3 regions of the Micromonospora sp. LOL_021 genome follow, and region 1 is predicted to be linked to each of the others. Evidence: riboswitches for the same ligand, from Rfam matches in the RefSeq annotation. Region 1 holds a riboswitch; each other region holds the start of a gene.
The links. Region 1 has a riboswitch for cyclic di-AMP ahead of ACFHWT_RS00845 (coiled-coil domain-containing protein). Riboswitches for the same ligand answer to the same signal wherever they lie in the genome.
Positions count from the first base shown of each region.

Region 2: linked by a shared signal. The riboswitch ahead of ACFHWT_RS17060 (NlpC/P60 family protein) and the one ahead of ACFHWT_RS00845 (coiled-coil domain-containing protein) in region 1 are both predicted to bind cyclic di-AMP.
Region 3: linked by a shared signal. The riboswitch ahead of ACFHWT_RS03240 (coiled-coil domain-containing protein) and the one ahead of ACFHWT_RS00845 (coiled-coil domain-containing protein) in region 1 are both predicted to bind cyclic di-AMP.

Region 1 is NZ_JBHMIN010000001.1:172,400-181,965, forward strand. It holds gene ACFHWT_RS00830 (STAS domain-containing protein) at 107-466, shown strand; gene ACFHWT_RS00835 (serine/threonine-protein kinase) at 596-1,465, shown strand; gene ACFHWT_RS00840 (glycosyl hydrolase) at 1,629-4,586, opposite strand; gene ACFHWT_RS00845 (coiled-coil domain-containing protein) at 5,071-6,138, opposite strand; cyclic di-AMP (ydaO/yuaA leader) riboswitch at 6,206-6,336, opposite strand; gene ACFHWT_RS00850 (cation diffusion facilitator family transporter) at 6,505-7,413, opposite strand; gene ACFHWT_RS00855 (HelD family protein) at 7,459-9,566, opposite strand, start outside.
Region 2 is NZ_JBHMIN010000024.1:14,870-24,435, reverse strand. It holds gene ACFHWT_RS17080 (glycosyltransferase family 2 protein) at 1-376, shown strand, start outside; tRNA gene ACFHWT_RS17075 (tRNA-Gly) at 715-785, opposite strand; gene ACFHWT_RS17070 (pyridoxamine 5'-phosphate oxidase family protein) at 932-1,447, opposite strand; gene dcd (dCTP deaminase) at 1,577-2,155, shown strand; gene ACFHWT_RS17060 (NlpC/P60 family protein) at 2,316-3,254, opposite strand; cyclic di-AMP (ydaO/yuaA leader) riboswitch at 3,353-3,495, opposite strand; gene ACFHWT_RS17055 (NlpC/P60 family protein) at 3,753-4,712, opposite strand; gene ACFHWT_RS17050 (GOLPH3/VPS74 family protein) at 5,029-5,760, shown strand; gene ACFHWT_RS17045 (VanZ family protein) at 5,757-6,341, opposite strand; gene ACFHWT_RS17040 (heterodisulfide reductase-related iron-sulfur binding cluster) at 6,352-8,610, opposite strand; gene ACFHWT_RS17035 (cell division protein CrgA) at 8,876-9,139, opposite strand; gene ACFHWT_RS17030 (DUF881 domain-containing protein) at 9,371-9,566, shown strand, end outside.
Region 3 is NZ_JBHMIN010000002.1:234,483-244,048, forward strand. It holds gene ACFHWT_RS03225 (winged helix-turn-helix domain-containing protein) at 1-640, opposite strand, end outside; gene ACFHWT_RS03230 (cellulose binding domain-containing protein) at 689-1,753, opposite strand; gene ACFHWT_RS03235 (potassium channel family protein) at 2,482-3,159, opposite strand; cyclic di-AMP (ydaO/yuaA leader) riboswitch at 3,417-3,552, shown strand; gene ACFHWT_RS03240 (coiled-coil domain-containing protein) at 3,555-4,571, shown strand; gene ACFHWT_RS03245 (glycoside hydrolase family 65 protein) at 4,626-6,995, opposite strand; gene ACFHWT_RS03250 (HAD family hydrolase) at 6,992-7,741, opposite strand; gene ACFHWT_RS03255 (ABC transporter ATP-binding protein) at 7,820-9,133, opposite strand; gene ACFHWT_RS03260 (hypothetical protein) at 9,260-9,566, opposite strand, start outside.

The sequences.
Region 1 (9,566 bases):
GCGGATCCGGCCCGGCGAAAGCTGGCGGTGACGCCCGCACCGGAATACTCTCGGTCGCGGCCCGCGTACTGACGAGACGCCCGAATGGGCGAGTGGAGGTGCTCGCGTGAGCCTGTCGGTTGTCACATCGACGCTGCCTGGCGCAGTGGTCGAGATTTCACCACAGGGTGAGATCGACGTGGATACCGCGCACGAGGTGCGCGAAGCGGTGCAGGCGGTGCTGACCAACGGCCGTCCGACCCGAATTCAGCTGAACATGCGGCTGGTGACGTTCATCGATTCGGTGGGCATCAGCGCGATGGTTGCCGGTTTCCAGGCAGCCGAGGTGAGCGGCATCAAGCTGGTGGTGACCGAGCCGAGCCGGTTCGTGCACCGTCAGTTGTGGGTCACCGGGCTGCTCGGCCTGTTCGGCGCTCCCGAGCCGTACGTCGGCGACGGCGTCGAGCGCGAGGTGCCGCTCTCCTGAACCTCGCGGCTGGTCGGTGGCGGCCGGCCGCACCTCGAACGGCTGATTAGGGCCGTGTTAACACCCGGCGGTAGATCTTGTCGGTAGCGCTGTCCTGCCGGAAGATGGTCCATCGTGACATGGTTGCTGGTGGGTACCACCATTCTCCGGCGCTATGTCCTTCTTCGTCCGATCGGTCGTGGTGGGGTGTCGGTCGTCTACCAGGCGATCGACGTCGACTCGGCCCGACCCTTCGCGATCAAGTTGTTGGCGCCAGCCGCCGCTGGCGACCGGCGGGCCAGGGACGACATCCGCCGGGAGGCGTCGATCACCCAGCGGTTACGGCATCCGAGCGTGCCCCGCGTCTACGACGTCGGTGAACTGCCGCTACCCGGGGGCGGCACGTCGTCGTACGTCGTCATGGAGCTGATCTGCGGCGAGTCGCTGGCGGACCGGCTGACCGGCGGTCCGTTGCCCTGGCCTACCGCCGTGCGCACGGCGGCCACCGCCGCAGACGTGCTGGCGGTGGCCCACCGGCGAGGCGTGGTGCACCGGGATCTCACCGCCGGCAACGTGATGTTGACCCGGTCCGGTGCCATGATCATTGATTTCGGGTTGGCCCGGTTGGCGGGTCCGCCGACGGCCGGCCAGCCGTCGGGAACGGTGGCCGGCTCCGGCCGACCGGGCGACGACGTCTACTCCCTCGGCGTCTTGCTCTACCACATGCTGACCGGGCGGTTGCCGTACCCGGGGGTCCGCCCGGGGTCGCCGGTGACCGGCGTGCGGACCGGGGCCCTGGCGCCCACTCCGGTGCTGACGGTCGCCGGATTGCCACGTCCCGTAGCCGATCTCTGCCGGGCCTGCATGAGTAAGCGTCCGGAGAACCGGCCGACCAGCGTCGAGGCGGCGTTCGCGCTCTGGAATCTGCTCGGCGACCGCGACCGCGAGCGCCTCAGCAACAGCGCCAGCGACTGCGGTATCGACAGGGCGACTGACGGCGTTTTGCCCCAGATCTGTTAGTTGTTGGTCATTCTGGGGTATTGTGCAAGATGTGGTGGATATCCGGGAAGTGAATCCGTCGCCCCGGCACGTCCGGCATCGTCGACGGTGAGGACCCTTTCCCGGCGCTGCGCGTCGGGAAAGGGTTCCTCCTCCTCCGACAGTCGATCCTGAAGCGGTCGGATCAGCCGATCCGGAACGGCACCCGCAGGGTCGACCGACCGGCGTCGGCGCTCGCCGCGTCGACCCGAACCGTGGTCGGTGCGTTACCGATCGCGTTCCACAGCTCCAGCCGCACGCACCCGTTGCTCATCGCCCGGAATTCACCCGAGGCGGACCGCAGTCCGGCGCTCTGCCGGTAGGACTCGGTGCCGGGCACCGGGTCGGTGGCGAAGTAGTGGTAGGTCTCCGTACGGCTGTAGGTGCCCGAGCCGGTGAAGTCGTACGACACCCGGGCCTGGATGCCCGCACCGACCGAGGTACCCGCGTCCACCTGAAGGTCGAACGCGGTGGCCGCCGACCGGTACGCACCGGTCAACCCGCAGGCCCGGAAGGTGACCGGGTTGTGCGGCGTACCGTCGTAGTTCGCACCGCCGGCCGACGGCACCGTGACCGTCGTCGCGTTCGCCCCGGCGGTGTTGCTCAGCACCCCGGCGGACCGCAGGTGGAACAGGTCCGAGGTGACCGGCGGGGTGGTCGGGCCCGGCGTGGGCGAGGCCGGCGGCGTGGGGGACAGGCTCGGCGACGGGTTCGGGGTGGTCGGGGCGCCGGCGGCGTTGCCGCCGCTCCAGGTATGCGCCCCGGTGGTAGCGGTCCGGCCGGCCGGCACGGTCATCCGGGTGCCGTCGGAGAAGGTGACCGTGACCGGTGACCCGGTGATGTTGCTCGCCACGTAGGTGCGGGCGCCGTTGCGGTTGAACACCGCGTACAACGGAGTGTTCGCGGTGACGCCGGTGTCGACCCGGCCCAACGCTGCCAGGTTGCGCACCCAGTGGAACGTGTGCGCCCGGCTCTCGCCCTCCTCGACCGGGTAGTTGGGGTTCGCCCGCAGGTTGGTCAGGGCGGCGTTGGCGTCGCCGAGCGCCTGGAACGACCAGAGGACGTCCTGCCAGACCGTCGGCGGGCCGCCGTTGTTGGTGACCAGCGCGTTCCAGTTGGTGGCGATGTAGTTTGGCCGGTAGCCGAGGTAGAGCGAGCCACCGGTGATCGGCAGCATGTTGATGCCCTGGATCATCTCCGGTTCGGCGCTGAACCAGGTGGCGTACGCCCCGCCGTCACCCCAGACCATGCCGACCGACCGGTGTCCGAAGGTGGCCGGGAAGTTGGTGTCGGAGGAGTCGAGCCAGTACTCCTGGATGGCCGCCGACTGGGTGGTGTAGATGTACAGTCCGGCGTCGCGGATCGCGGTGTTGCCGGTGGCCAGGCCCCACTGGATCAGGGCGTTGGCGAAGTTCATCCCCTCCGAGGACGACTCCTGGTTGTTGCCGGCGAAGAACGCTCCGTGCCCGGCGGCCCAGTCATGGCCGGCGTAGACGTCGAAGTCACGCAGGAACGGGAACATCGGGTCGTTGCGGTCCCAGCTGTTCGCGTCGCGGATCAGCAGGTTGACCATGCCGCCGTACTGGTTGGCCGATGCCCAGGTGGGGTCGAACTTGGCCAGCGTCGCGGCTGCGGCGATGTAGTAGCCGTAGTGGAAGTGGTGGTCGTTGAGATCGGTGTCGGAGCCGTACGAGGCGGGGTAGCCAACCAGGGTGCCCCACGCCTGGTCGTAGAAGAACACCCGTTCGGCCTTGCCCGGGCTGGCGGTGAACCAGTCGGTCAGCCGGTTGCGGATCGCGGCGAGCAGGTGGTCGCGTTGAGCGGTCCGGCCGAGCTGGTCGGCGATCTCGGCCAGCCGGGCGGCCCGGCCGAGCGCCTTGCCGGTCCAGTAGGTGTCGTTGTCGAAGCCGGCGAGCGGATCGCCGGACGCGGCCTGGTCCAGGTGGGCGGTGAGTGTGGCGAGGTCGGCACCGGCGCTGGTGGCCACCGCGGGCACCTCCGGCAGTACGCCGTGGAAGCGCATCGCGGTCCGGAACGACGTCGCGCCGACCAGGTTGCGCATCGGGCCGCGGGCCGACACGTAGGTCTCGGCGATCGGGCTGCCGCCATCGAGGTGCTTCCACTGGTGCGGGTAGAGGGAGACGACCGTGCCGGTGGCGGAGCCCTCCCGGGCCGTGGTGGTGAAGCTGTAGGTGGCGTCGACCGTGCTGCTGGCCTGGTCGTAGCTCCAGCTGACCCGGGTGCCGGTGACGTGGGCGTGGGCGTACTGGCTGTAGCTGTCCATCAGGGCGGTACGTCGCGCGGCGCTGATGCCGGCTCCGGTGGGCAGCAGCGCCACCGAGAAGTAGCCGCGGCCGGCGAGGGTGGAGCTGATCGTGGTCCCGTTGACGGTCCAGGTCGCGCCGCTGGGAGCGTAGGCGACGTAGTCGTGGCCGCGCATCGAGAATCCGACGCGGGTGCCGCTGTGGTGCCAGACCGTCGGGGTGCCGGGGAACGACAGCTGTGCGTTACCGCCGGTGACCTGGGCGTACACGAACGGCAGGCCGTGGCCGACGGTGGCGCGCAGCGTGCGGGCACCGTCGGACCAGTACGGGCTGACGGTCCAGTCGGTCCAGCCGTCGACCTTGACGTCCGGGGCGTTGAGTCCGGCGACGCCGAGGGTGAACTCCCGGGTGTACGGGTAGTGGTACTCGCCGACGCCGGTCGACGTGCCGGAGATCGCCGCCTCGGTGGTGTAGGAGACCCCGAGACCGCCGGAGGTCGGCTGGAACGACATCGGGTGGGCGTGCAGCGGGTCGGAGTACGCGCAGTTGTAGCGCTTGAACAGTAGCGACGACCACCAGTCGTTGGTGGGTACGGCACCGGTCGGCGCGTTGCCGGTCACGTACTGCCGGGGGTTGGCGGAGATGTTGCCGCAGGCGGTCGGGGCGGCGGCACCGGCCGGGCGGGTGGTGGTGTAGCTGCCGGCGCCGACGGTGGCGGCGTCGGCGGTGCGCAGTACGCCGAAGATCAGTCCGGCGGCGGCCAGCGCCGTCACGGTGGTGGCTGCCAGGATCCGGCGCGGCGTACGACCTGTTCGCGCGCCACGGATCGACAGGTTCATGGTGCCTCCGGGTTGGGTAGGGCGCGGTCCACGATCGCGAAAAATTTCACGCCCATTAATGAGTTATTGCCAGGAGGTCATCAGACATGCGGGCTTCTGTCAATATCCCGACATGAACTTTCGTGAATCCGGCACGGCGTCGGGGTGGTCGGTTGACAGCTGCGCTGCCGCTGCTATATATCTAGCTGTGAGAGCGCTCTCTCGCTCTCGCGAGCCGCAATGTGGCCTGCGTGAGCCGGGTGTGACTGCGTGGTGGTAGAGCGCTCTCGCGTGGTTGCCGGTGGCCGTCGGTCGATATGCCGATCGGTCTTTCCGTGCTGCCCGAGGCTCCCTCGCGCCGTTTATCGGCGCCGACAGGAATCGTGTTCCGGGAATGCGCTGCGGCGACTCGGGGGATTACCGACGAGCCGGAGGGGCCGTCGGTTCGTAGTCGTGCGGGGGCGGACGGCCACGTCGGTGGCCGTCCGCCCCCGCACGTGCGACGTCAGTACACCGACAGGTGCACGTGGTTCGTGTGGTCGCTGGACGGGTCGCCACCTGCGCCGCTGTACGTCTTCCAGCCGCTGCTGGGCAGCCAGATCCGCTTGTACCAGATCACGTAGAGCACGCCGAGTCGGTCGGCGTTGTTGATGTAGTAGTTCGCGAGGTTGTCGCCGTAGCTCTTGTCGCCACCGGTCGCGACTCCACCGAAGCCGTTGGGCTGGGCGGCGAAGTCACACGCCCGGCCCTTGGGGTGCTCGCCGGAACTGCCGTTGCGGAAGCAGGACACGTAACGGGTGAAGCCGGCAGCCTTCGCCTGGTTCAGGGCATGCAGCGTACGAGGCGTGATGCAGCCGGAGGTGGTGGGGTCGTCGACGCTGCACGACTCGGCCGGCCAGGAGCCGTTGGCGTTGCGCGGGGCCGGGGTCGCCGACGCGCTGGCTGAGCCGGAGCCGGACGAACCGGAGGATCCTGAGCCGGAGGATCCGCTGGCGGCGGCCCGCTCGGCCTCCTCCGCCGCCTGCTGCCTCGCCCGCTCCTCAGCCTCCTCCTCGGCGGCGACCGCGACGGCCAGGGCCCGCTCCGCCTGGTTTCGGCGCTGGTCCATGATGGTGACCTGCTTCTGCTGCTCCCGGATCTCATGCTCGATCGCAGCCTTGGACCTGGTCACCTGGTCACGGGTGCGGTACAGCTCGCGGAGCTGCTTCTCCTCGTTGGCGGTCACCGCGCTCAGCGCCGCCGCCCGGTCGATGAACCCCTCCGGTGAGGTGCTGTTGAGCAGAGCGGAGACCGGGCCGAGCCGGCCGTTGCGGTACGCGCGGTCGACGATGTGCCCGACGCTCCTGTTTCGTTGCTCCAGCTCAGCACCGACCGTGGTGAGCTGCTCGGACAGCTTCTTCTGCCGGCCCTTCGAATGGTTGAGCGCCGCCTTGGCGTCGATCCAGCCTTTCGAGGCCGCATCGAGCTGCTTGCGCAGGCTGTCGGTGCCGCCCTCGTCTTCGACCCGGTCGGGTCGGTTCGTGGGCAGGGCGGCTCCGGCCGGCGAGCCGATCGGGGTGCCGGTGACGGCCATCAGGGCGGCGGTCAACGCAGCCAATAACGCGAATCGGGTTTTCCTGTGGACTGTGCGTGACACTGTGCGTTCCTTCCGTCAGCCGCCGACCGGGTTAGCTGACGGGTTCGGGACGGAAGATCCCTACCGCGTAACGCGGATGCACCCCAGGTACGTGGTTCCCCGGCTCGCCGTACGGCGATTAGGCGACGGCCGCCGCGGGCGCCGGAGGGGCGCCGCCCGAGCGGAGACCGGGGCCGACACTACCGGTTCCCCGGGTTGCCGTCCCGGTATCGATAGCCGTGTTATGTCCAGAAAAATCAGAAATATATGTATATCGTAGCTGTCAACGTCGCGGTAAGGTCACGAAACTTAAGCATCTGCTAATCACCAGTCGGTCGGTCCACAGGAGTCGGCGGGGGCCAGTGGCTCGATCTGCAGCGTCGCGTGCTCGATACCGAACTCGTCGTGCAGGGCCGTCCGGGCGTCCCGCAGCACCGTGCCGACGTCGACCGACGAGGTCACGGCCAGGTGCGCCGAGGCCACCTCCATGCCCGGGGTGAGCGTCCAGACGTGCAGGTCGTGCACGTCGCAGACGCCCGGCACAGTGGCCAGTCGGCTGCGGACCCGGTCGACCTCCACGTGCTCCGGCGCCGCCTGCACCAGGATGCGCAGCGCGGCCCGGGCAAGTCGCCAGGTACGCGGCAGGATGAACACCCCGACACCGACGGCGACCAGTGGGTCGGCGTACCACCAGCCGGTGGTGGCGATCACCGTGGCGGCCACCAGCACCCCCACTGAGCCGAGCAGGTCGCCGAGCACCTCCAGGTAGGCGCCGCGTACGTTGAGGCTCTCCCGGGCCCCCTGGCGCAGCAGGGCGAAGGCGACGATGTTGGCGAGCAGCCCGGCGACCGCCACCACCAGCATCGGGCCGACCGTGACCGGCTCCGGATCGGCGAACCGGCGGGCCGCTTCCACCAGGACGTAGAGCGCGACCCCGGCGAGTAGTACGGCGTTCGCCAGCGCGGCGAGTACCTCGAGGCGGTAGAGGCCGAAGGTGCGCTGCGGCTCCCCGGTCGGTCGTCGGGTCGCGGCGATCGCCGCGAGCGCCATGCCGATGCCGAGTACGTCGGTGAACATGTGCCCGGCGTCGGACAGCAGCGCCAGGGAGCTGGTCGCCAGCGCGGTGACCGCCTCGACGACCATGAAGACCGCCAGCAGGGCGAAGGCCGCCCAGAGACGCCCGTAGTGTCGCTGGCCGGTGCTCCCGGCACCGTGATCGTGTCCGGCTCCCACGCCTGCCACCCTCCGTCGCCCGGCGTTTCGTCAGCAGACTAATGCTCACATGGCAATATGTGCAATCGAATCCGGGTCGAGGTCGATGGTGACCAGCCGCTGTGTCGCCCGGGAGAGCGCGACGTAGAGCGTGCGCACCCCGGCCTCGGACTCGGCACGGATATCCTCGCCGGCCACCAGCACCACCGCGTCGTACTCCATGCCCTTCGCCTGCAGGCTCGACACCACCTGCAGCCGCGAGGTCGCCAGCTCGGCGAGCCAGCCGGCGACCTCGTCCCGCCGGGCCACCGCGGCGATGACGCCGACCGTCCCCTCCACGGCTGCCAGCATCTCGGCGGTCGCGTTACGGACGGCAGCCGGCAGCACCGTCGCAGATACCCGGTCCCGGCGCGGTGCCACCCCGGTCGATCGGACCGCCGTCGGCAACGGGGCATCCGGAGCGACCTCGCGGATCACCCCGGCGGCCAGTTCGAAGATCTCCGCCGGGTTGCGGTAGTTCGTGGTCAGCCCGAACTCCCGCCGCGGCCGCCGGCCCAACGCCCGGTCCCGGGCCTGGGCGAGCTCGGCCGGATCCCCGGTCCACGCGGTCTGCGCCGGATCCCCGACCACCGTCCAGGAGGCGAGCCGGCCCCGGCGCCCGATCATCCGCCACTGCATCGGCGACACGTCCTGCGCCTCGTCGACCACCACGTGGGCGTACTCCCGGTAGTCGGCCGGCCGATCCCGGGCGGCGGCCCGGGCCGCCCGGTCCCGGTCGGCGAAGGTCGTCACCTCACGGACCCCGCCGGTCACCTGGAACGGATCCCGGTGCCGACGGCGGGGCTGCGGCGGCCGGCCGAGCAGTTCGTCCAACTCGTCCAGCAGCGCCACGTCCGCGATCGTCGGCCCGTGGCCCGCCAGGTCACCGAACGCGTCGGCCAGCGCCGTGATCTCGGCCGGGCCGAGCACGCCCCGCGCGTACCGACGCAGCCGGTCCGGCCGGGCCAGCCAGCCCAGCACGTGTCGCGGCAGCAACCGGGGCCACCAGGCCCGCAGGAAGTCCCGGAAATCGTCCCGGTCCGACAACTCGTCCTCGAACTCGGCCTGTCCGGGCAGCCGGGCCGGGGCCACCAACTGCCGGGCCTGCGCCCACAACGCCTCGAACAACCCGTCGATACCGGCCCGCCGGACCTCGTTGCGCCGCGCCCCCCGGGGCAGCGCACGGGCCCGGATGCCGTCCAGCTCCGGGCCGCGCAGCCGCAGCAACTGCCCCCGGTAGAGCAGCCGTAGCTCGGTCGGCCCGTCCGGTACCGCGTCACGTACCGCCTGTTCCAGTACCCGCCGCATCCGCAGCGACCCCTTCACCACGGCGACCGCCGCCGGATCCGTCCGGGTCGCCGACACCCCAGGCAGCAGCGACCCCAGCGACCTCAGGGTGGCGCTCTCCTCACCCAGGGCGGGCAGCACCGCGGCGATGTACTCGACGAAGACCCCGGTCGGGCCGACGACCAGGATGCCGCCGCCAGCGAACCGGCTCCGGTCCGAATAGAGCAGGTACGCCGCCCGGTGCAGCGCGACCGCGGTCTTGCCGGTGCCGGGGCCGCCCGAGACGATCGTCACCCCGGTGGCGGGCGACCGGATGGCCTGGTCCTGCTCCTGCTGGATGGTGGCCACGATGTCGCGCATCCCACGTCCCTTGGCGCGGGCCAGGGTGGCCAGCAGCGCGCCGTCGCCGACCACCCGCATCCCGGCCGGCGCGGCCGCTGGGTCGAGCAGGTCGTCGGAGACGCCGGTGACCCGCTCGCCCCGGGACTGGATGGTGCGCCGCCGCACCACGCCCTGTGGTCGGGCCGGCGTCGCCTGGTAGAACGCGGCGGCGGCCGGGGCACGCCAGTCGATCAGCAGCGGCTCGGCCCGCTCGCCGCGCACCCCGAGCCGACCCACGTGCAGCACCGCGCCGTCGCGCAGATCGAGCCGGCCGAACACCAGCCCTTCGTGCTCGGCGTCGAGCAGATGCCGCCGCCGGGCCGCGTGGAAGACCATCGCGTCGCGCTCCACCAGGGCACCGACGTTGCCCACCCGGGCGAGGCGGTAGCCGTCTCGCTCGGCGCGTACCGCGTCCCGGCGTAGCTGTGCCAACCGGGCGTACACCCGGTCGACGTGCCGCTGCTCGG
Region 2 (9,566 bases), on a different contig from region 1:
GGCCACCGATCCACCGGGCGGCCGGTTGCCCGCCGGCACGGTCCACCGGTGCCGGCAGGAGGACGCCTACCGACTGCCGGTGCACCCGGCGACGCTGTGCATCCGTACGGACCTGCTGCTGGCCCTGGGCGGCTGGCTGGCGCTGCCCGCCTCCGAGGACACCGGGCTGCTCCTCGCCGCGAGCACGGTCAGCGACGGTCACTTCATCGATGAGCCGGGGTTGCTCTACCGGAAGTGGCCCGGGCAGGTGACCAACCAGCAGGCCCACTGGTCCCCGACGGAACGGGCCGACCGGATCCAGGTGATCGAAAGCCGGGTCGCCGCGCTGGCGCGGCTGGGCATCGGTCCGACGTCGTCCACACCACAAGGTCGGTGATGACGCGCGGCGGTCGTCGCACGCAGCGTGACCCCCCGGGCCAGCGGTTACCTGTTCAGCTTGATGCCAGAGGTGCATCAGGATGCACCTGCGGCATCACGTCCACCGAGGCAGCATGGGTTCCGAGGCGGGCAACGCAGGCAGTTGGATTGATGACCAAAGCTACGAAATGATCAAAAAGGTGGCAGAGCTGACCAATCGCAGCCCCAGCGAGTTGATCCGCGAAGTGCTGCAGGCCTCGTACCCACGGAAGTAGGAACCTAGCGGCGACCCCGCGTACGTACAGTGCAAGCCCTGGTTGGGAGTGTGGTCACGACCAAGGCTTTCGTGTGTTGGAGAGCGGGTGACGGGAATCGAACCCGCACTGTCAGCTTGGGAAGCTGATGTTCTGCCATTGAACTACACCCGCGAGCGGCCCCACTTTACCCGGTCCGCCCGGTCACTGCGCAACAGGCCCGGCCGCCAACCGAGCACCAGCATGGGTACGGCTCGACACCCGTCGACCGAGCGTCAACGGGTAGGGCGTCGACGCGTCGGCCGGTGCCGCACGGCGGATCAGCAGGCGACCGGGGTCGGCACCGGGTGGGAGACGCTGCCGCTGGTCGGGTCGAGCCAGACCTGGACGGCTGGTTGCCGTGGCGCCGCCGCCGCGTAGTGGCCGGTGCTGCCACCGCGTTGCGCCACCATCGCCACGTCGACGGTGAACTCGAACAGCCGCCAGTCGACGTGCGGCACGGCCCCGAGATCGCTGGCCAGCCGACCCACCTTGGTCGGATCGGTGACCGGATGCGCCCGACCTGCCAGGTACGCCTCGTCGTCGCTCTCCTCCGGCGGGAACGAGTGCAGCGCGTACCGACCGTCCCGCTCCAGGTCACGCCGCTTCGGCGAATCGATGATGAAGCAGAACAGCCCACTGTCGGTGATCACCGGGGAGACCGGGTGCACCCGGGGACCGCCGTCGGCTCGGACGGTGGCGAGGTAGCCGAGGCCGGGGCCGTACTGCTGCATGAGGAGTCGGATCGCCGTGGCCAGGCGGGGCTCGTCGGCTGCGAACTCGGACCAGGTTGCCATGCGATCATTCTATCGAACATGTGTACGAAGAGATAGTGGGATCGCCCGGCCACGCCGATCCGGGTACGTTCCGGCCAGGACACCCGCCGCACGGTCGCACCGCCGGCCGCACGTCGCTATCGTGTGACGATGCTCCTCTCCGACCGGGACATCGTCGCGGAGACCAAGACCGGCGGCCTCTCCCTCGAGCCGTTCGAACCCTCGCTCGTCCAGCCGTCGAGCATCGATGTCCGGCTCGACCGATACTTCCGGGTCTTCAACAACCACCTTTACACCCACATCGACCCGGCCACCCGGCAGGACGATCTGACGTCCCAGGTCGAGGTGCCCAGCGGCGACCCGTTCGTGCTGCACCCCGGTGAATTCGTCCTCGCCTCCACGCTCGAGGTCGTCTCGCTCGGCGACGGCCTGGCCGCCCGGCTGGAGGGCAAGTCGAGCCTGGGTCGGCTGGGCCTGCTGACCCACTCCACCGCCGGCTTCATCGACCCCGGCTTCTCCGGCCACGTGACGTTGGAGTTGTCCAACGTGGCGAACCTGCCGATCAAGCTCTGGCCCGGGATGAGGATCGGCCAGTTGTGCATCTTCCGGCTCTCGTCGACGTCCGAGCATCCGTACGGGTCGGCGGTCTACGGATCCCGGTACCAGGGGCAGCGTGGCCCCACTCCGAGCCGGTCCTGGCAGCGGTGGCGCACCTGGCCGACCAGCTGAACCGGCAGGGCTGCCGGAGAGCCGGCGTACCGGCGACGGGGAGGCGAAAGGCGCCCTCCCAAGCCGGGGGGAGACATGGGAGGGCGCCTTTCCGGTGGCCGGTGCTGCCGCTTGACGGGGGGATCAGCGGCACGCGCCAGGCCATGGGGAGGAGTCAGGTCTAACCAGGCCTGCCGTAACTGTGCACACTCGAACCGATCTTGCGCATCTGCACCGGTTCGCCCGCCTGGGAGGCGTGCACGATCCAGCCGTCACCCACGTACATGCCAACGTGGGAGAGCCCGCTGTAGTAGAAGATGAGGTCGCCGGGGCGCAACTCGTCCCGGCTGACGTTGGCGGTCACCTGACGCTGCCGAGCGGCGTTGTGCGGCAGCGAGACGCCGGCCTGCGCCCAGGCGGCCAAGGTGAGACCCGAACAGTCGTAGCTGCCCGGTCCCGCTGAACCCCACACGTACGGCTTGCCGATCTGCGCACAGGCGAAGGTGACCGCCTTGCCGGCCGCACCGCCGGGGTAGGTCGCCGGGCAGGGCGCGGGACGCAGCGAGCCGAGGGTGTTGGTCGAGCCGTACGCCTCCAGTCGCAGGTCCTGCAACCGGTCGACCTCGGCGTCGATCTCCTTGGCCTTCGCCGCCAGCTCAGCCTCGGTGCTGGTCAGCTCGACGATCAGATCGTCGAGTGGGGCTTTCTTCGCGGCGTACTCGTTCTTGAGGTCGACGACGGCCTGGACGTCGCGGGCCTGCCGCCGGGCGAACTGGTCCAGCAGCTCGAGCTGGTCGGCGAGGTGGGTCGGCTTGCCGTTGGTCAGGATCGCGTTGAAGACCGACGGACTACCGCCCTTGTACGACCGGGCGGCGAACTCGCTTACCCGGTCCATCGCCAGGTCGATCTGGATCTGCAGCGGCTTGATCTTCTTTTGCAGTTCGTCCGCCTGCTTCTTCTTGGCGGCAAGGTCCTGCCGTACGGCGTTGTGCCGTTCGATCGTCGGTTCGAGCTCGGCCCAGACCTCGTCGATCTGCGACTCGATCTCGGCGACGGTCGGCTGCGCCTGCGCCGGAGCTCCGACCAGCAGCAGACCGACGCCGGTCGTGGCGGCGATCAACGCGTTGAGTATTCGTCGAGGGTCGTGCGGCGTTTTTCGCCGATGGTCGCGGCTGGACCACCGGAGGTACCGCCGAGGGGCGCTCGTAGCCACCGGACTCCTTCTCCCCAGACCGCCTACCGGGTTAGCTGACGGGTTCGGGCGGAAAGGAGACGCCCTACCGCAGTGGCCTGCGGATTCACCCCGGGAGTGCCGTGGGTCCCCGGCTCGCCGTCAGGCGGCGATTAGGCGGTGTCAGGCCGAGGTCAACCCGGTTGGTTGACGTCCTCCCGACTCGACGATCCCCAAGGGTAGAGAGCGGTGTTCTCGCTACGCAAGCGAGAACACGGACTATCTCTTTGCGTACACATCCGATTGCGTATCGTGCATAGGCTGTCGTCGTTCAAGCGTTCGAATCTTGCTGGGCGGACCGGCCCGTTCATACCGGTCCGCCCATACGTTCGGCCCACCGACGCGCGTCACTCAGATCGCCTCGGCGAGCGTGCTGACCTGCCGCGATCAGCCGACCCGCTTGAATCCGGCGAGCGGCATGTTGTCGATGTTCTCCATCTGCACGGGTTGACCCGCGCGTGGAGCGTGCACCATCAGGCCATTACCGATGTAGATCCCCACGTGATGCAGATCACTAAAGAAGAATACGAGATCCCCTGGTTTGGCGTTGGCGCGGCTGACCGAACTGCCCTGATTCCACTGAGTTCCGGTGTAATGCGTGAGGCTGACACCGGCACTTGCCCAGGCGTACTGGGTCAGGCCGGAACAGTCGAAGGCGTTCGGCCCGGTGGCACCCCAGACGTACGGCTTACCGAGCTGTGCGCACGCGGTGCGGACCGCGGTTCCGGCGGCTCCGCCGACCGACACCGCCGGGCACGGGCCGGAGGCACCGGATCCGCCGGTGTAGCCGGTTGACTGGTACGCGGCGTTTCGCGCCCGTTCCAGCCGCTTGATTTCGGCGTCGATGGCCTTGCGCTGCTCGGCGAGCGTCTTGTCCTGTGCCTGCTGCTTCGCGATCAGCTCGTCCAGCGCCTGCCGCTCGGCGAGATAGCGGTCCCGGGTGTCCAGAACGGCGGTGATCTTTTCCTGCCGACGCTTGGAGATCCGGTCCAGCACCACGAGCTGATCCGCCAGGCTGGTCGGTGATCCGGTCCGGAGCAGGGCGTTCAGTTCGCTCGACGGCCCGGTCCGGTAATAGCGGTTGGCCACCTCGCCGATCTCGTCCGCCGCCAGGTTGGCCTGCAGCGACAGGGGGCGGATCTTCTCGTCGAGCGCGGCCGCCTTCTTCTCGTTGGCCTTGAGCTCGCTGTGCACCTTGTTGTACTGCTCAATGACCGGTTCCAGTTTCAGCCACTGGGCGTCCAACTCGGCTTCGATCTCAGCCAGCGTCGGCTCGGCGTGGGCCGGCCCAGCCGGGGAGACCAACGCGGTTACGGCGAGCAACAGCGCAATCGCACTGCGCCGCATAAAGCGCATGGGTCGACGCTCTCCGCATCGATATCGGGACCCACTGTGACGATGGATGTGCGAATTTGCGAGCGCACGTGCCATTGGCAGCGACTCCTTCAATGGTTCGATCGCTGGGGCCTCACGGGCGGGGGTACGGAGGCCGACATCCGCAGCGGTCGGTGCATCACCTTATTGGAAAGCGCGGTGTTCGTTCAAGACCGCCTGCTGTCCCTGCTTCATCCGAAGCAACCGCTCGTCGCCGCCCGCAGCCGCTGCTTCTCCCGCAGCCACCGCTTCTCCTGCAGTCACCGCTCTGGGCGGTTAGCGTGACGGTATGACGTCGCTCAGCATCGCGGAAGAGCTGGTCCTGCTCAGCTATGACGATTCCGGAACCGCGACCGTCGCATCCCCCGAGCTCGACTACGCGGTCGCCGGGGCAGTGTTGTGCGACCTCGCCGTAGGCGGGCAGCTTTCGATCGATGCGGACGGCCGGGTGCAGGCCAGCGGCAACCCGGCCGAAGACAGCCAGGCCAGCGACAACCCGGCTCACGGTGTCCCGGCCGAGGACGACCCGGGTCGAGGGCAGGGTCGGAAGCTGCTCGACCGGGCACGGACCAGGATCCAGGCCGAGCCCGGCCGCGCGACCCGCGACTGGGTGGTCGATCTGTCCCACGGTGTAGTCGACGAGGTGCTCGACGGGCTGGTCGCCTCGGGAGTGCTCCGCCGGGAACGGGACCGGGTGCTCTGGGTGCTGCCCCGGACCAGGTTCGCTCCGCCGGACGGCGTCGAACCGCCCGCCGAGACGGCGACCCGGCGACGGCTGGCCGCCGCCGAGCGCGGTGCCGGACCGGTCGAACCGCGTACCGCCGCATTGGCCTGCCTGCTGAACGCACTCGACGTACCTGACACCGGTGCCGCACAGCCCTTGGACGCGCAGCGCCACCTGTCCGCTGTGCTCGGGCCGGCGACCTGGCCGATCGCCGCGACCACCGACGTCGTCGACGGGTACCGGGCAACGGTCGCCCGCGGCGTCGTCACCGCCACCGATGTCGCGACTGGTAGCTAGCTGACCCTGGTACGCGCCGGTGCGAACCGCCGCCACAGCAACCGGACGATGCCGCCGCCGACCGCCCCGATCAGCACCCCGGTCGCATTGTTGACCCAGTCGTAGCCGACACACTCGCGGCCGACGCCGAGCACCGCCTGGGCGACTTCGACGCCGGCCGGGGCCAGCAGGAGCAGCCCAGTGGCCAGCGCTGGCCGGCGGACCGCCAGGACGGCACAGAACGCCAGCGGCACGAACATCACCACGTTGCCGACCCGTTCACCGAGCGAATCGACGGTGACCAGCCCGGACCACAGCACCGCCGGATCGGTGAGTGACCGGAGGCACGCGGTCAGGACCTCCCCGTTCGGGCCGGAAACGGAGGCCCCGGGAGCGAGCGGTACGCCGGTACCGGCCGGTGCCGGCGGCAGGGTGAGCGCGGTGATCGCGGCGGCGCCGAGGAGCATCCCGAGCGTCGGCCAGCGTGCCCAGCCGAGCCGTACGGCGACCGGCCGGTGCACCAGCAGGCTCACGCCGGCCAGCACCGCCAGGGTGAGGAACGGCCAGGGCTGGGCGAGGAACTCGCGGGCCCAACCCAGCACCCGCTTCTCCCTACTCCTCGGCCGACGCCGACGCCGACGCCGAAGATGACGATGACGATGACGCCGAAGATGCTACCGCCGGCTTGACCGACCTGAGCAGCACCGTCGCCACATCGACGACCTCGACGTTCTCGTCCGCCGCGCCGCTGGACTGCTTGCCGGTGACCCCGTCGCCGAGCATGGTGTAGCAGAACGGGCAACCGACCGCGATGGTCTGCGCCCCGGTGGAGAGCGCCTCCTCGACCCGGTCGACGTTGACCCGCTTGCCGATCCGCTCCTCCATCCACATCCTCGCCCCGCCGGCACCGCAGCAGAATGAGCGTTCGGAGTTGCGCGGCATCTCCCGCAGCTGGGCCGGGTCGCCGCCCGCCTCGGCACCTGCGGTCAATGCGGCGCCGAGCACCTCCCGGGGCGGGCTGAACACCCGGTTGTGCCGGCCCAGGTAGCACGGGTCGTGGTAGGTCAACCCACCGTCGACCGGGGTGACCGGGGTGAGCTTGCCGGCGGCGACCAGGTGGGCCAGCAGCTGGGTGTGGTGTACGACGTCGAAGTGGCCGCCGAGCTGGCCGTACTCGTTGCCGAGGGTGTTGAAGCAGTGCGGGCAGGTCGCGACGATCTTGCGTCTCGCCGGCTCCCGGTCGCCGAACGCCTCGTTGAGGGTCTCGACGTTCTGCTGGGCCAGCATCTGAAAGACGAACTCGTTGCCGATCCGGCGGGCCGGGTCGCCGGTGCAGGTCTCGCCCTCGCCGAGGATGGCGAAGTCGACGCCAGCTTCGTGCAGCAGGGTAGCCACCGCGCGGGTGGTCTTCTTGGCCCGGTCCTCGAACGCGCCGGCGCAGCCGACCCAGAACAGGTACTCGAAGTCGTCCACCTCGCCGACTCGGGGGACCGCGAAGTCGAGCCCCTTGGTCCAGTCCTCCCGGGTGTTCGGCGGAGCACCCCACGGGTTGCCCTTGTTCTCGAGGTTACGCAGCATCACGCCGGCCTCGCTGGGGAAGCTCGACTCGATCAGCACCTGGTAGCGGCGCATGTCGACGATGTGGTCGACGTGTTCGATGTCCACCGGGCACTGCTCCACGCAGGCCCCGCAGGTGGTGCACGACCAGAGAACGTCCGGGTCGATGACGCCGCCGTCGTCGGCACCGCCGATCAGCGGGCGGTCGGCCTCGGCCAGCGCCAGGGCGTCGACCTTGGCGAGTTGTTCGGCCGTACCCTTCTCCTCGCCGGTGAGGTCCTTGCCGCCGCCGGCGAGCAGGTACGGCGCCTTGGCGTAGGCGTGGTCGCGCAGCGACAGCACGAGCAGCTTCGGTGACAGCGGCTTACCGGTGTTCCAGGCCGGGCACTGCGACTGGCAGCGGCCACACTCCGTACAGGTGGTGAAGTCGAGCAGGCCCTTCCAGCTGAACTGTTCGACCTGGGCGACCCCGAACTGATCGGACTCCGGGTCGGCCTCTTCGAAGTCGAGCGGCTTGCCGTCGCTCATCATCGGCCGCAGCGCGCCGAGGCCGGAGTTGGGCCGGCCGGGGTCCCGCTTGAAGTAGATGTTGAAAAAGGCGGCGAACCGGTGCCAGGCCACCCCCATGGTCAGCGTCAACGCGATGACGATCAACCAGGTCATCGAGATGAGGATCTTGACCAGGGCGGTGATGCTGATCGCCGACTCGGAGGCGGGCAGGACGGCACCGAGCGCGTGGCTCACCGGGGTGGCCCAGACCGGGAAGTCGAAGTGGTCGGTGGCCACCCGGAAGCCGCGGATCAAGAACCCGCAGATCAGTACGGCCAGCACGACGGCTTCGACGAAGTAGCCCTGCCACATCGTCGAGCCGGTGAACCGTGACCGGCCGCCGGTCCGGGTCGGCCGGTTCGCCAGCCGGATCCCGATCAGCACGCCGATACCCAGCATGCCGAGGATCGAGATGAGCTCGGTGACCAGCCCGTACGGCAGCCAACCGCCGATCACCGGAATGCCGCCGCCGGCGTCGACCACCTCGAAGTACGCCTCCAGTACGAGGATGGAGAGCACGATGAAGGCGACCATGACGAACCAGTGGGCCGCCCCGACGACGCTCCATTTGAGCATCCGGGTGTGGCCGAGGGTCTCGCTCAGCATCACCTTCGCCCGGGTGGCCGGGTCACCGGTGCGGTGCGGGTCGGCCTCACCGAGTCGGATGATCGAGACGAACTGCCAGACCGCCCGGCCGGCGAGCACCACCGCGACGGCGGTGACGATGGCGGCGACCACCGTGGTGACGATCTGGACCGTACCCATTCGTTGGCCTCCCGGTGTGCTGCGGACGAGCGGCAGAGTGACCGGAAGGCCGGCCACGGAGCTTCAGCCTACCGCCAAGTTACCCATGGGTAATGTGACGAGCGTCGCACCGCACCGGCGACCGGTACTCGCCACCCTATGGCAGCGTCGCCGCCACGCCAGCGCCCGGCTCCCGACAAAACAGCAGGTCGGCCGGCATCCTCGGGGACACCGACCGACCTTGGGTGGCACTGACGGGCCGACTGCGGACCGACTGTGAACCGGGTCAGCGCCAGCGGGAGAGCAGGATCAGCGAACTCACCATGGCACCGAACCCGATCGCCAGGTTCCAGTAGCCCCAGGAGGCGACCGGGTAGGCGGTCTCCGACAGGTAGTAGACGACCAGCCAGCCGATGCCGAAGACGATCAACGAGACGGCGCTGATCGGCAGCCAGACCGGACTCGGCTTGCGGGTGGCAGCCGTCTGGGTCGGGCGGACGTCGGTCGGCGGGGTGTAGACCTTCTTCTTGCGAACCTGCGACTTGGGCACGACGCTCTCCTGGTGGCTATCATCCGGCCCGGCAACCGGACGCAGCGGCGACGGTCCATGGCCAATAATGTTCAAGAGCTAGCGTAGTCAAGTTGCCGCGATCCGGCCACGGGCCGCAGCACGGCAGCAGCGACATTTGGGCACAACCAGGTCCACCAGGTGCGATAGACCGCTCAGGTGGTCCATTATGCGGACACTTGTCGATGGCTGGCAGGCGGAGAGGGGGCCGAGGTGGAGTACACCTCCGGCAGCGCGTCCTGGCGGGACGTGGTCCGGCGCGCCGTTCGCGGGCTGCTGCGTCGCCGGCGCGGCGCGGAGCAGCCCGGCTGGTCCGCCGGCGTACCGCTGATCGCGCTGCTCGCCGGCCTACTGTTCACCACGACCGCCACCACCGCCAGCGGCACCAGTCTGCGGGAGGACCGTCGAC
Region 3 (9,566 bases), on a different contig from region 1:
CGACCCCGCGTACGGTGTGGATGAGCTGCGGTTCGCCGAGCTTGCGGCGCAGCTGGGCGACCACCGCGTCCACCACGTTCGAGCTGGGGTCGGCGAGCTCGTCCCAGCAGTGTTCGAACAGGTCGCTGCGGGTGACCACCGCCGGGCGCCGGACCAGCAGCATCTCCAGTACGGCGAACTCCTTGCGGGTGAGCGTCAGCAGGACGCCGGCGCGGCGCACCTCCCGGCGGGCGGCGTCGACCTCCAGATCCGCCACCCGCAGCAGCGGCGGGGTGGTAGCGCCGCGGCGTCGGCAGAGCGCCCGGACCCGCAGCACCAGTTCGGCGGTGACGAAGGGCTTCACCACGTAGTCGTCGACGCCGGCCTGGAAGCCGGCGATCCGGTCCCCGGCGCTGTCCAGCGCGGTGAGCACCAGGGCCGGTGTGGTGAGCCCGGCCCGTCGTCGGTGCCCGAGCTGGTGCAGTGAGTCGCCTTCCGGAAGGATCCGGTCGAGCACCAGGCAGTCGTAGTCGTTGATGCTCATGCTCAGGTCGGCCTGGCTCCAGTCGGCCGCCTGGTCGACGGCGAATCCGCCGGAGCGCAGCGCGGTGACGACGGCACTGCGTACCTCGGGGTCGTCCTCGACCACCAGCACCCGCATGCGGGCGAGGCTAGCAAGCCGCCGTCACCAGCGCGTCTTTGACGAGGGTCAACCCGAGGACGCGCACCGGTTGCCGTTGAGCAGGAAGTCCGTCGGCGGCGGGTTGCTGACCGGGTACCTGACCACGAAACCGAGCTGTACGCTGCCGCCGACCGGGATCCGGCTGTTCCACGTCGTGTTGGCGACGGTGATGTCCGGCGGCACCAGGTCGATCGGTTCGGCGCCCCACAGGTGGCTGATCTGCTGATCGCCGGGGAAGGTCCAGCGCAGGGTCCAGCCGTCGATCACGACCGGTCCGGCGTTGTGGATGGTCAACTGGGCCTGGAAGGCTCCGGGCCAGTGGTTCACCACCTGGTAGCTGACCTTGCAGTCGGGTGCCGCCGGCAGGGTCCGCACGGTCAGTGGCTCGGACGGTGGTGACGTGTTGCCGGCGTCGTCGTGGGCCCGCACCACGAAGGTGTACGCGGTCTGCGGTTGTAGTGCGCCGACCCGGGCGGTCGGTCCGGTCGGTGGGTGTTGCGGGGCGGTCGCCACCGGGGTGGTGGAGCCGTCGGGGTTGATCCGCAGCACCTCGTACCAGGCGACGTAGACGTTGTCGGCGGACGGCTGCCACCGCAGGGTGACCGAGTCGGTGCCGATCGTGGTGGCGGTCAGCGCGGTGGGCGCGGTGGGTGGTTGGTCGTCGCCGGGCGGCATGGTCAGACGCAGGCTCGGGCTGGCCGGCGAACGGTTGCCGGCGGCGTCGAGCGCGTACACCCAGAACTGGTACGTCTGCGACGGCCCCAGACCGTCGATGGTGATCTCGTTGTCGGGGGTCGTGCTGATCACGATGTAGTCGGTGTGCAGTCGGGCCACCTCGTAGCCGGTCACCCCGACGTCGTCGGTGGCCGCCGTCCAGACCAGGGTGACGTCGGTGGTGCTGATCGCGGCGACGGTCGGGGTGCCGGGGGTGGTCGGCGGCACGGTGTCCGCTGCGGCGAGCGCCGCGGACGCCGGCAGCAGGGGTGGGCCGAGCAGTGCGGCGGCGACCGCGACGCCGAGCTGGCGTCGTGTGCGGTTGGGATCGCGCCGGATCCACCGGCGGCAGTGGTGCGGCGGTTGCGGCATGGACATCTCGCTTTCGGTGCGGACGCCGGGACGGACCAGCGACTGTGACATCCATGATTGTCGATCGATCAGTCGGGCACCACCGCGCGACAGCGGGCGACGAGATCGTCCGGTCGCGACCAGCGGATCAACCGACTGTGAGCTTGCCCACTACCGATCGACGGAGCTCGAACCTTCTGCGACGGCGAAACGCACCTCGGTCCGACCGTCGCCGCGGATCGGGCGCGGCAGCCAGCTGCTGCTCCAGGCCCCATGCACAACGAAGCCTGCCGATTCATCGGCAGGCTGGGCAGCGCTGTCGGACGGACCGGCGTCGCGGTCCTGACTTGTCGGCGATTCCCCGCCGTAACAATCGGGGACTAGCGTGGGGACGGGGAGGGCAACCCCCGTCCCCACCATCAGTTGCTACACACGCACGAGCGGTCTGGCGTCCAGGTCGTGCGTGACGCGCGGGAGCCGGGCCACGCGAGTGGCTCTGGTTCCACCTCCTCTCGACAGGTGGTGCGCGGGCTGGCGGCGGAGTCCGGGCTTGGCCCGCCGCCAGCCTCGGGAGCTGTGCGGTTGACACGGTGATGTCGCCATCGCCGCGCCACGCGTCGACTACCTCAGTGGGGGCACATCCATCGATGGAAGCGCTCCCATGCAGGGACTGTAGCCTGAGTCACGAGTTTGCGAAAGTCCAGCGGCTGATCAGCTCACGAAATGAAGGTGTGATGAGGCGGTCACGCCCATGTTCACCGGCCGAACTGCTGAACCGCCGTGGTCGCCCCGGCGACGATCAGCAGCGCATCCGGCGGGATCAACGTCTCAGGTCCCGCGTACCGCAGCTGCCGGTCCCGCTCCTTGATCCCGACCACCGTGATGCCGTACCGCTGGCGTAGCCGGGACTCGGCCAACGTCCGACCGGCGGCGTCCGGCGGGGCGCAGACCTTGGCGATGGCGAACCCGTCGTCGAACTCGATGAAGTCGAGCATCCGGCTGGCCAGCAGGTGGGCCACCCGGTCACCCATCGCCGCCTCCGGAAAGATCACATGGTGCGCACCGACCGAGGCGAGGATCCGGCCATGCTTGGCGGTGATCGCCTTCGCCCAGATCTCCGGCACACCCAGCTCGGTCAGCGCCACCACGGTGAGGATGCTGGCCTCGACGTCCGAGCCGATGCCGACCACCGCGCGGGGGTAACCGGCCACACCGCACTGGCGCAACGCCTGGTCATCGGTCGAATCCGCCTCGACCACCCTTGGCAGCCGCTCAGACCAGCGGTGCACCCGCTTGGGATGCTCGTCGATGCCCAGCACGGGATGGCCGAGGCGGAGCAGGGACTGGGCGACCTGACCACCGAACCGGCCGAGGCCGATCACCGCCACGCTGTCGGCGTCCGGCGGCCCGACCGGGGAATCGTCATCTCTCACCGAGGATCCGTCCGACGCTACGACTTTCCCGCTTTTCCTCATACGCACTGTAGTCAGCCGCTAACCTCGGCGCAGCGGTATCCGGCCCGTCCGACGACTTGCGGTACGCCGCCGGACGCAGACAGTGGACATCACCGAAAGTCGTTGTCTGGTAACGGATTTTTCCAGCTCAGTCAGGATTGTCGAGGTGTTGATGCCGGTGACCGATCCGGTAAGCTTGCCGGCGGTCTCCGCCAGGCGGCGCCCACCGGCGCCGGCGGTGACCGCCGCCCAATCACCCTCCGGGGTGAGCCGGGGAACCACGTTTCCACCGGGGTGAATCCGCGCCAGCGGTAGGGATCGTTCCGTCCCGAACCCGTCAGCTAACTCGGTCGGCGGCCAAGGAAAGGAACAGGATGACCGCACCCCTCCGCCGGCGGATTCCGACGGCCGCGGCTCTCGCCGCCGTCGCCGCCCTGCTCGCCGGCTTCGTCGTAGCGTCGCCGGCCGCCGCTCAGGATCCGGACGACGAAGGCGCCCCGCCACTGCTCAGTGAAGTGCTCGAATCAACCGGCCGGGGCTTCGTCGAAGCCAAAGCCGCGGTCGACGAGTCCCGCAAACGCCAGTTGAAGCTCAACCTCGAGTTGGAAAAGGTCGAGGAACGGATAGCGGCGCTGACCCCACAGATCGGCCAGGTCGCCTCCAACTCGTACCGTCTCGGTCGGATCACCCCGGTGATGGTCCTGCTCAACAGCGCCGACCCGGACGCGTTGCTGGAACGCGCCGAAGGCCTGGACATGATCGCGATGCACGACAACAAGCGGATCCGGGAACTCAACGAGGCCCGCGAACAGGCCGCCCGGGCGGTCGCCGCGATCGACGCCGAAGTGGCCCGCGAGGAACAGCAACTCGAGGCGATGGCTCGCCAGAAGAAAGAGGCCGAAAAGGCCCTGCAGCTGGTCGGCGCGGTCGCCACCAACGGGTTCGTCTCGGCCACCTCGCCGGTCGCCGCCCAGGCGCCGCGCAACTCGGACGGTTCCTGGCCGTCCCAGTCGTGCAGTCTGGACGACCCCACCACGAGCGGCTGCATCACGCCGCGCACCATGCACGCGCTGAACGAGGCGAAGAAGGCCGGCTTCACCCGCTTCGTCTCCTGCTTCCGCCCCGGCGGCCCGTTCGAGCACCCGAAGGGGCGGGCCTGCGACTTCTCCGCTCAGCAGCAGGGGTTCGGCGGCGACGCCTTCGGCGACGACCGGCTGTACGGCAACAACCTGACCGCCTTCCTGGTCCGCAACGCCGACAAGCTCGGGATCCTGTACGTCATCTGGTACCGCCAGTTCTGGTCACCGACGACCGGCTGGAGTTCGTACAGCGGTGCCGGCGGCGACCCGAACAGCGACCACACCAACCACGTACATCTGTCCCTGCTGTGACCTGACCTCACCTCGCGCGGTGCCGGGCCGGCCCGGCACCGCGCGAGAGGTCCGTCAGTCGGTACGCGCCGACCGGCGTACCGGTGACCGGCCGGTCGGCTGCTGCGGCGGCGGACCGACCGGGCCGGCCGGCGGGATCGCCCGGGTGACCGGCTTGTCCGCGGTCACCGTGATCGGTTCGCCGTGGTGGGTCAGGTCGACGGTGGCGTTCGGGTCGACGTCGCGCAGCGAGTAGGTCACCTCGTCGTGCTGGACCGCCACCCGCAGCCGCAGGCCCCGCCACATCATGGCGAACTCCAGCCGGTTGATCCGCTGCGGCAGCCGGGGGGCGAAGGTCAGCTCGCCGCCGTGGTCTCGCATCCCGCCGAAGCCGGCGACCAGCGCGAGCCACGCCCCGGCCAGGGCGGCCACGTGGATGCCGTCGCGGGTGTTGCGGTTGATGTCATGCAGGTCCATCAACGCGGCCTCGCCCATGTAGTCGTGGGCGAGCTCCAGATGGCCGGTCTCCGCGGCGATCACCGACTGGGTGCACGCCGACAACGACGAGTCCCGCACCGTACGCCGCTCGTAGTAGGCGAAGTTGCGGGCCTTTTCCTCCTCGGTGAACGCGTCGCCCCGCCAGTGCATCGCCAGCGCCAGGTCGGCCTGCTTGACCACCTGCTTGCGGTACAGATCGAAGTACGGGTAGTGCAGCAGCAGCGGATAGTGGTCCTGCGGGGTGCCGGCGAAATCCCACTCCTGATGCCGGGTGAACCCGGCCGACTGCGGGTGCACGCCCAGCTCGTCGTCGTACGGGACGTGCATCGACAGCGCCGCGTCCCGCCAGGCCGCGGTCTCCTCGTCGTCGACGCCGAGCACCCAGGCCCGGTCGGCGTAGCGCAGCGCGCAGTCGGCGGCGGTCAGCAGGTTCCGCTGTGCCATCAGGTTGGTGTAGATGTTGTCGTCGACCACGGCGGTGTACTCGTCCGGCCCGGTCACCCCGTCGATGTGGAACCGGCCGTGCCGGTCGTGGTGGCCCAGCGAACGCCACAGCCGGGCAGTCTCCACCAGCAGTTCGAGGCCGATCTCCCGCTCGAACTCGACGTCCCCGGTGGCGTGCACGTACCGCCGGACCGCGTCGGCGATGTCCGCCGCCACGTGGAACGCGGCGGTGCCGGCCGGCCAGTACGCCGAGCACTCCTGCCCCCGGATGGTCCGCCACGGGAACGCAGCCCCGTTGAGCCCGAGCATCCGGGCCCGCTCCCGCGCCTGGTCCAGGGTCGAGTGCCGCCAGCGCAGCACCGCAGCGACCGCCCCCGGCTGGGTGTAGGTCAGTACCGGCAGCACGAACATCTCGGTGTCCCAGAAGGCGTGCCCGTCGTACCCCGGGCCGGTCAGCCCTTTCGCCGCGATCGGCCGCTGCTCGGCGCGGGCACCGGCCTGCAGCACGTGGAACAGCCCGAACCGGACCGCCTGCTGAATCTCCGGGTCGCCGTCCACCCGCACGTCCGAGTGGCCCCAGAAGTCGTCGAGGTACTTGCGCTGCTCGGCGCAGAGCCCTTCCCAGCCGGAGATCCGCGCGCCGGCCAACGCCGCGCCGACCTGGTCGCGCAGCGCCGGCAACGAGCGCTGACTGGACCAGCCGTACGTCAGCAGCTTCACCATCCGCAGCCGCTGCCCCGGCTCCAGCAGGCAGGAGACGGTGGTCCGGACCCAGTCGTCGAAACCCTCGGTGCTGACCGACACCTCGCCGGGGCCGTCGATCTCGTGCCCCATCGCCGCCGCCATCCGCAGCCCGCTGGCCTTGGTCCGGTGGATGAGCAGCCCGCCGTCGGGCTGTACCAGCCGCTCCTCGGCCTGCAGCGGCGTCTCCAGCACGGCGGCGACGCGCGGGTCCTTGCTCTGTGCCGGCAGCTCCTCGTTGGCGACCAGCTCGGACTGCACGATGATGCGCAGCGGCTCGTCGACCGCCTCCACCTCGAAGCAGATCGCCGCGACCGCCCGTTGGGTGAACGACACCAGCCGGGTGCTGCGGACCCGGGCGGTACGCCCGGCCGGCGAGCGCCACTCCAGCCTGCGGTCCAGCAGACCGGCCCGCAGGTCGAGCACCCGCTCGTGGGAGAGCAGATCGCCGTAGCGTACGTCGAACGGCTCGTCGTCGATCAGCAGCCGGATCGGTTTGCCGTTGGTGACGTTGACCAGCGTCTGGCCGGACTCGGGGAAGCCGTAGCCGGCTTCGGCGTACGGCAGCGGTCGCAACTCGTAGAACGAGTTCAGGTAGGTGCCGGGCAGGCCGTGCGGTTCGCCCTCGTCCAGGTTGCCGCGGAATCCGACGTGCCCGTTCGCGAGGGCGAAGACCGACTCCGACTGGGCCAGGATGTCGAAGTCGAGCCGGGTCTCCCGCACGTGCCATGGTTCCACGGGATAGGCCCGCTCGCGGATCACCGTTCGGCTCCGACCAGCAACTCCCCCAGATCGCTCACCACGATGTCGGCACCGTTGGCGAGCAGTTCGTCACCGATGCCGACCCGGTCGACACCAATGACACAGCCGAACTCCCCCGCTCGCGCCGCCGTCACGCCGGCCAGCGCGTCCTCGAACACCGCGGCGTTGCCCGGCTCGACGCCGAGCTGCGCGGCAGCCGCCAGGAACGTGTCCGGTTCCGGCTTGCCCCGCAGGCCCTTCTCGCGCGCAATCACCCCGTCTACCCGCACCTCGACCAACTCCTCAATCCCCGCCGCGATCAGCACGTCCCGGCAGTTGGCGCTGGCCGAGACGACGGCCCGGTGCAGCCCGACCCAGCGGGCAGCATGAAGGTAGGCCAATGAACCGTCGTAGACCTGCACCCCGTCTTCGGCGATGCGTCGCAGCAGCACCTCGTTCTTCCGGGTGCCGATGCCGTACACGGTGTCGGCCTCCGGGGGGTCGTCCGCCGACCCCTCGGGAAGCTCAACGCCTCGCGAGGCGAGGAAGGAACGCACCCCGTCGGCCCGCGGTCGACCGTCGACGTACTGGCTGTAGTCGGCACCCGGATCGAACGGCTGGAACGGCTGGCCGGTCTCGTCGGCCCGGGCGCGGAGGAAGTTGTTGAAGGTTTCCTCCCACGCCGCGTTGTGCACTTTCGCGGTCTGAGTCAACACCCCATCGAGGTCGAACAGGCAGGCGGTCACATGAGCGGGTAGACCGAGCACGCAGCCAATCTAACCTGATCTCCGGTCGGCCGGCTCGGTTTCCACCGGCGCGCCTGCCCACGGTGACCAGTCAGTCACTCATCGCCATCCGACATCGATCCGATCGCCCCGTTCGTCGAAGAAGTGCAGGGCGTCCATCCGGACCGAGACGGCCAGGGGATGGCCGGGGGTGACTGCCGGGTACGGAGCCAGCCGCACGGCCAGTTCGGCCGGCCGGCGGTGGTGCCGCCCCGGGTCGCTGAGCACGCTTTCCCGGTCCGGGCCGGACTCGGCCGACTGCTCGGCGACGGCTGCCCGGCCAACGGACCGACCGGTGAGGCGCTGCATCACGCCGCTGAACCGGTGGAGCCGGCCGCCGGCACCGGCCGGCTCCACCGCCGTGCCGGCGAGGTCGTCGACCACGATCGCGGTGGCCCCGATGTCGAGGTAGGCCAGCGACTCGTGGCCGTGATGTTCGAGGAACCGGATCCGGCCCTGCAGCACGTCACCCGGGCTGCCGGGGGCAACCGGGGTCAGCGCCTCGGCCCGCAGGCCGACCACGATGCGTTCCCCGTGGTAGTGCGACACCGCCCGGGCGCGCAGATCGGTCCAGGGCAGGTAGAGGGTCTGTTCGCCCAGGTTGAGCGCGACGTAGCGGTCGAGATGGACGTAGACCGAGGCCTCCAGCAGGTTCATCCGAGGGCTGCCGAGGAACGCGGCGACGTAGAGGGTGGCCGGGCGGCCGTACACCTCGGTCGGGGTGCCGACGTCCTGCAGCACGCCCTTGCGCATGATTGCCACCCGGTCGGCCATGGTGAGCGCCTCGGCCTGGTCGTGGGTGACGTAGACGGTACTGACGCCGAGCTCGCGGACCAGCCCGGAGATCTCCGCCCGCAGCTCGGCCCGCAGCCCGCTGTCCAGGTTGGATAGCGGCTCGTCCATCAGGAACAGGCCGGGACGGCGGACGATGGCCCGCCCCATCGCCACCCGTTGCCGCTGGCCACCGGAGAGCTGACTGGGCTTACGGGCGAGTACGTCGCCGATGCCCAGCGCGCTGGCGACGTCAGCCACCCGTTCCTGCCGGGAAGCCGTTTCCACTCCGGACAGGCGCAGCGGGAAGGCGATGTTGTCCCCCACCGACATGTGCGGATAGAGGGCGAAGTCCTGGAAGACCATCGCGACCCGGCGGTCCCGGGGCGGAATGTCGTTGGCCAGCTCGCCGTCCAGTAGCACCGCGCCGCTGCTCGGATCCTCCAGCCCGGCGATCATCCGCAGCACGGTCGACTTGCCGCAGCCGGACGGGCCGAGGAGCACCATGAACTCACCGTCGTTGACGTCGAGGTTGACCTTGTCGACGGCGACGGTCCCGTCGGCAAAGACCTTGGATACATCCTTGAGCGCGACGGTGGTCACCGTCACCTCCCCCAGCCATCGGTTGCCGGCCCCCGAATGACTGTGACGAGCGCCATCGCCCTGGCACATCGGGTAAACGTGCCATGTTCATATTGTGACAGCTCGATTACCAGAAGAGCGGGTGGATTACCGAGCGGTTACTTCGGGTAGCCCGACCGGCGACGTACCGAACTCCGGATGCCGGGGTACCCCGTCCCACTGCTGGCCACCCCGACGCAGGAAGTAGTCGAGACCGGCGTCCCAGGTGTGCCCGGCCGCCCGCCGTTCGTACAGGTAGCCGAGCGGATGGGTGCGGTAGATCAGCCCGCCGGCTCGCAGCACCCGGTCCATCAGGCCGCGGTCCACCGACCGGGGCACCGGCCGCCAACCACCGACCGCCTCCAGGTCACCGCGCGCCATCAACATCGTGCCGCCGGCCACCGGGGCGCCGTAC